Regions from separate parts of the Xenorhabdus sp. SGI 60 genome, predicted to be linked through region 2. Evidence: predicted binding sites of a transcription regulator. Region 2 holds the regulator's gene; the other holds the start of a gene.
The links. Region 2 encodes LexA, which represses DNA repair genes until DNA is damaged. Its sites were predicted from a motif close to TNCTGTATGTACATACAGNA; they were not measured.
Positions count from the first base shown of each region.

Region 1: a site for LexA is predicted at 2,188-2,207, ahead of dinB (DNA polymerase IV). Genes of this name have one in related genera too.

Region 1 is NZ_CP196860.1:2,951,397-2,954,824, reverse strand. It holds gene ACSJJG_RS13730 (hypothetical protein) at 51-290, shown strand; gene ACSJJG_RS13725 (hypothetical protein) at 432-605, opposite strand; gene ACSJJG_RS13720 (MFS transporter) at 633-1,232, opposite strand; gene ACSJJG_RS13715 (hypothetical protein) at 1,379-1,564, opposite strand; gene ACSJJG_RS13710 (hypothetical protein) at 1,558-1,743, opposite strand; gene dinB (DNA polymerase IV) at 2,228-3,283, shown strand; gene pepD (beta-Ala-His dipeptidase) at 3,366-3,428, opposite strand, start outside.
Region 2 is NZ_CP196860.1:680,866-684,293, forward strand. It holds gene plsB (glycerol-3-phosphate 1-O-acyltransferase PlsB) at 1-1,047, opposite strand, end outside; gene ACSJJG_RS03125 (diacylglycerol kinase) at 1,185-1,556, shown strand; gene lexA (transcriptional repressor LexA) at 1,676-2,293, shown strand; gene zur (zinc uptake transcriptional repressor Zur) at 2,443-2,955, opposite strand.

The sequences.
Region 1 (3,428 bases), 2.3 Mb from region 2:
ATTATTCTGCATAATCAGGCGATTTTCTTATTATTATCAAACAAACCAGAATGAGCATATCGGCGCCACCGCCAGGTTCCTGGCGCAAGAATGAGGAATATGCGATTGCCCCTTCATTCAGAGAATTGTCTTCATTCAGCAGTTTTTTTACATCTATTGTACTGGCAATGCCCAGCCCTTCACAATTGGGGCACATACCTGATGGGTGGTTGAAAGAGAAGCGTGGAATACCCGACAAAGGGCTTACCGATTCGGGAAAACAGAAGGCGCAACAAAGTGTAAATATCTGATGCTGTACCCACTGTCGAGCGTACCATTTCCCCCAATCCGCTTTTGGTTAATGATAATTGCGGTGGTCAGGTTATTTATCTCATCGACATCAGGCTGGCCATAGTACGGTAACCGGTGCCGGATATAAGGCGGAAGGCTGATTAAGTCTGTTGGGATTCCGCTGCGATTGTACCGAATACAAGGGAGCTTTTACCTGAACCAGAAACACCAGTGAACACAGTGATGACATTCTTAGGAATACGTAAGTCAATGCCTTTAAGGTTATTTTGCCTCGCACCACGAATTTCAATAGTGTTTTGTTCATGACTTCTCATTTCATTTATCTCCTTCGCGCACCAATATCAGGGAAAATGAATTGAGGTCATCCCACATCCGATTAATACTATAGATATAGGAAACAGAGACACCGATTTGCCAAGACCGGTTAAAAATGCCGTCAAAGAAGCCGTTCCAAACTGGAGAGCTCCGAGGACAGCAGAGCCAGCCCCTCTTACATCAGGAACGGCTGTTAATGCCAAACTCGCTGCATTGCCAAAAATTAACGCCATTGTAAACATAAGTATCATGAAAATTGCTGTCGTTAACGCAAACTGATAGATGCTGAGATAATTTACAACCAATAGCAGACACGCTAAGACGAAGGTGGTTACAACACCAATGATGACAAGCGATTTGGCGCCAATCCGCTCAACCCACCGTGCACTCAGTATGCTGCTGAACATCATAATTCCGGCATTAATCGCAAACACAATGGAAAAAAATCCGGGGGTGAATTTCAACATAGACTGGTATATAAAAGGTGATGCTGAAATATAGGCAAACAGTGCCCCAAACGTGGCGGAGAAGACTAATGTATATCCCATATAGGTTCTGTTTTGGAACAATTTTAAAAACTGTTTAGCCAAACTGCTCTTATCACCAGATTCTGGTTTACTCGGCAAACTTTCTGGTACATAAACGAACGTTAAGGTAGTAATTATCAAGTGAAATAAGCGCCATAAAGACAAACACAACCTGCCACGGGAAATAAGCAGCAACTCCTCCTATCGATGGAGCCGCTGTGGGTGTACACCTTGTATTGCCAGTATCAGATTGAAATAGTAGGCGGCTTTGTTACCAAAACTGAGGTCGGAAACAATGGCTGGTGTAAGAAAGCAATGCCGGATGCGCCACCAGCACCTTGAAAAAAGCGGCTAATGATTAACATTTCAATATTTGAAGAGAATGAACAGGCAATTGAGGCTACAGTCAGCAAGACCATGCCGGCTAACAAAAGTTTTCTCCTGCCAATGACATCGACCAGGGACCAATCATTAATTGTCCAATAGGCGACCAGCCATAATAAGGATAACTTAATTGAACACCAGCCTGAGTCGTGTTTAATGCGTGTGACATGGCGGGGAACAAAAGGAAGTACATGTCAGTTGAAAGAGCGCCAATGGCACTCAACATTCCTAAAATCAGAACAGGTTGAATGCCAGTTCACCTTTTTGGCTGGATGAAGTGTAATGATATAACTTACGGTTATTTAGTGTATTTTCTGATTTTTTCACTGTCATTCATCTCATATAATAAACATATTATGAAGACTATAACATCGCAGAAAAATGATTTCAAATAGAAATCATTTTCTTCGGTATTTGTAGCGAACCCCATGCAATATTGAATCCTATTTCACTTTTTATTTAGATGAAATAATTCATTATAATTATATGTTATTTGCTCTGTTTTTCATTTTCACTGTCATTATTATCATAATATTAAGATATCATAAGAACGATGGCGCCGAAGGAAAATGATTTCATAATGGAAATTATTTTCTTATCCTGTAAGGGTATTCGAGGAATCGGCACGTTGAAGTTTTGCTGAAAAATTAACTAGAGTTTCATGATCTCTTTCTGTATATTTATACAGTTGTTTGGCATGGGGAGATCAGATGCGTAAAATCATTCATATTGATATGGACTGCTTTTTTGCCGCCATTGAAATGCGGGATAATCCGTCACTTCGTCATGTTCCCATTGCAGTCGGGGGAAGCGCTGATCGCAGGGGCGTAATTAGTACGGCAAATTATCTTGCCCGCCGTTTTGGGGTGCATAGTGCGATGTCCACAGCGATGGCATTAAGACGTTGCCCTCAATTGAAAGTTATCCCCGGCAGGATGGCGCATTATAAAGAAGTATCCCAACATATCCGTCAAATTTTTTCCCGTTACACTGAATTGATCGAACCTCTTTCTTTAGATGAAGCCTATCTGGATGTGACAGATTGCCGTTATTGCCACGGCTCTGCCACGTTGATTGCCCAGGAAATCCGTCAGGTCATTTTTGATGAATTGCAGTTAACGGCCTCCGCTGGTGTGGCGCCAATCAGGTTTTTAGCCAAAATAGCCTCTGATATCAATAAACCCAATGGACAATATGTTATCTCTCCTGAACAGATTGAAACTTTTATTAAATCGCTGCCATTGCGCAAAATTCCCGGTGTCGGAAAAGTCACGGCTCAGCGTTTGTCAGACATGAGGTTAGAAACCTGCTCTGACGTGCAACGTTACGATAAGCTGGCACTAATAAAAAGCTTGGGTAAGTTCGGTTTGACGCTTTGGGAACGCTGTCATGGCATTGATGAACGACAAATTACGCCAGAACGTTTGCGTAAATCTGTTGGGGTCGAAAAAACTTTGGCGCAGGATATCCATTCATGGCATGAATGTGTTGAACTGATTGAAAAGCTTTATCCTGAGTTGAAAAAACGGCTGGAAAAGGTAAAACCCGATCTCCATATTGCCCGTCAAGGTATTAAATTAAAGTTTGACGATTTTCAATTGACGACACAGGAACATGTCCATTCTGTATTGGATAAACTCGATTTGATTCAGGTAGCCAAACAGGCCTGGGAAACTCGCCGGAAAGGGCGAGGGGTCAGGCTGATTGGGCTGCATGTGACATTACAAAACCCACAACTGGAGCGTCAGCTTTTATTGGAGTGGTGAGATGCAAAGAACGAAGTCTCCCCTACAAACAGCAAACAGCAAACAGCAAACAGATAGCAGGGGAGAATCAATATATTTTCTATTATTCTTTAACCGGAATAGCTTTCAGAATTGCAGTGAGTAACTGCCAATATTGACCAACACT
Region 2 (3,428 bases):
AAGACGACGGAATATCGGACCGGCAGGCCAGAAATTCAGGTTAATGCCCGCCGCAATGTGCGGTGGAACCAGCCCTTGGTGATAGAGTACATAAGAGAGCAGAAGGTAGTCCATATGGCTACGATGGCAGGGAACGTAAACCAGTTCATGACCATCCTGTGCCAACTGACGAACTCGTTCGGCGTTATGAACATTGATACCTTGGTACAAACGGTTCCAGGTCCAACTTAAAACCCGATCGGTCAAGCGTACGGTTTCATAGGAGAAATCCGCAGCAATTTCTTCCAGCATATTGATAGCATTCTGCTTTGCCTTTTCGGGAGAGATTTTCTTGCTACGGGATTCATCAGCAATCGCTTTTTCTATTGCTTTTGATGTCAGTAACTTGTTGAACAGATCCTGTCTGGCAGGCAAACGAGGTCCAACAGCCGCAAGACGCTGGCGGGAATAGTGCATCCGAGCCACACGGGTGAGTTTATTGGCGATGATATTATCTGTACCATGTTCGTCGGCCATACGGCGTAAAGACACAGGAGTGGAAAAACGGACAAAACTATCCCGTCCAAGCCATAAGATGGCAAAAAACTTCTGCACGCCATTTAGCAAGCGTAATTGTGGGGTTGTATGCCCTTCTTGCCCTTCGCGTCCTGGGGAGCGGCCAAACATGACGGAAACAGGCACCATCTGGATATCCAGATCGGGATTATTACGATGCAAGTCCAGATAGGCGTGGAAAATTTTTACAGATTCATGTTTTGGCGCATAACAACGGAACACACGTGGACCGTTATCAATAAAGACACAACTGGGAAGCTGTGTATCACCAATTTCCAAAGGATTCAACGGATCAGGCAGATCTTGCGCCAGACATTGTTGACGCAGAGTCAATAAGTCTGTTTTTGAGCGGTACGGTAATATGTACAAAATAGGCCGAGTCGTATCAAGACGCAGCTCCGCAATAGGATCCGTAGGGATTAGTTTACTTTTTACTAAAAATTTTAGTGGTAAATTCAATAACTTATAATATATTTTACGCCAACCTGACATAACTGCTTTAAGCCTCTTGTTAGCAACGCATCGCAAGGATACCAGAAACGGGTTTTGAGATCTGTGGAAATAAGACAATAATAAGAGCTAAAAGTTATATAACCATACAATCAATAAGTTCATTAAAGAAAATTTTTATGGCAAATCAATCAACAGGTTTGAGTCGCATCATTAAAGCGGCTGGGTATTCGGCGAAAGGAATCAAGGCAGCATGGCAAAATGAAGCGGCATTTCGGCAGGAAACAATAGCCGCCATACTTGCGATCATCATTGCATTTTCTATAGATTTTGGCTTACTTGAAAGACTCCTTCTGATTGGCTCTGTTATGCTGGTGGTCATTGTCGAAATCCTCAATAGTGCCATAGAAGCAGTCGTGGATCGCATCGGTAGTGAATATCATGAATTATCAGGTCGAGCGAAAGATATGGGGTCTGCGGCGGTATTGCTCAGTATACTTTTGGCGCTGTTTATTTGGGGAGTGATCTTTTGGTCGCATTTTATGCGTTGAGGTAGCGTGTTTTTTCAGCAAACTATGTTAGTTCGCTGCTTTTACATGCTGACCGGTTCCCAATTCGGCTTTACCTGTATATACTCACAGTTTGACTGTATAAACAAACAGGGGGCGAAATGAAAGCATTAACGGCCAGACAGCAGCAAGTCTACGACTTGGTGCGTGACCATATTTCGCAAACGGGTATGCCACCAACACGTGCTGAAATTGCAGCGCGTCTTGGTTTTCGTTCACCTAACGCAGCAGAAGAGCATTTAAGGGCTCTGGCGCGTAAAGGGGTGATAGAGATTATCTCTGGTGCATCCAGAGGTATCCGTTTGCTTCTTGAAGAGGAAGATGGAGGAGCAGGATTGCCGTTGATCGGTCGTGTTGCTGCTGGAGAACCACTGCTGGCTCAGGAACACATTGAAAGTCATTATAAGGTTGATCCTGAATTATTCAAACCAAGTGCTGATTTTCTGTTACGTGTCAGTGGGATGTCCATGAAAGACATTGGGATTATGGACGGAGATTTATTGGCTGTGCATAAAACACAGGATGTTCATAATGGGCAAGTCATTGTGGCGCGCATTGAAGATGAAGTCACAGTAAAACGCTTCAAACAAACAGGAAATAAAATTGAACTGATTGCTGAGAATCCAGAATTTAAACCCATTGTTGTTGATTTGAGCGAGCAGAATTTCACTATTGAAGGATTGGCCGTCGGTGTTATTCGTAGCGGGGACTGGTTCTGATTGTAAAGGCGGATAATTGCAGTTTGCCATTCTGGGGCGGTCATTTTTCCCTGAGTCCGTTAAACGTAAGTTCAACGGAAACTTGAAAAATATATGATTATATTAGTTATGACCGCCTCGTTGCTCAATTTGGCTTCAAATGTTTTTTCTTATTTCTTTTTATTTTCTTCAACCGAATGATTGTGCTGGCATATATCGCGCTCTGTACAGGATTCAATCTCATGGCAGGAAGAACACATGCCATGCACTTCTATCACGCTATTTCGCAAGTGAAATCCCGTACCTTGTGCTAGCTGTTGGATAGCTGATTCAATATCCTTTGCATCCTTTTCGGTTACTGAACCACAAAATTCACAGATAAACATTGCCGAAGTATGGCAAGGCTCTTCAAAATGATGGCAAAGTACATAGCTATTTGTAGATTCTATTTTGTGAATAAAACCTTGTTCCAGCAGAAACTCCAACCCACGATAAACTGTTGGAGGCTTGGCTTGTGGCTCGACTTCACGCAATAAATCCAGTAAATCATAAGCGCTTATCGCGCTGGGTTGTTCAGTGATTAAACGAAGAATTTCAAGGCGTTGAGGTGTTAAACGAACCCCTCTTGACAGGCAGATTGTTTCAGCCTGTGCCAGTAACTTTTTTTGATTGATAGTTTTCATTACACCTCTCACCCCGACACGATGCTAATGACGTTAATGTTATCATGTTTTTTAACCTGAGAGTGGGATCTATATGATGTTCAGTTCTCGTCTGATGTGTAACATACCGGTGATACCGGTGAAGAAGAATGGTTCACTTGTCATGATGAAATACTTGAAAATAAAGTTAATCCGTGGATAAGAACAATAAAATGGGCTGAAAAACGGAGAAAATAAAGCTGAAAATATTGGATAATATCCAGGTGCTTAAGTTAATTTATCCGGCCAATTATATTGGAAATTAAAATTATTATATGTTGTTTAAATATGTCATTCTTTATAATTAACACTGGAAATAGTATTCTCCATTACTAATATTAGAGATGGTTTATAAATGATTAATAATATAAAGCTGTTTATTCTAATGGTTCCACTTAGGAAAGAAAAAATCAACATTAAAAAATTCGAAATACATCTTACTTAATTAATGGATT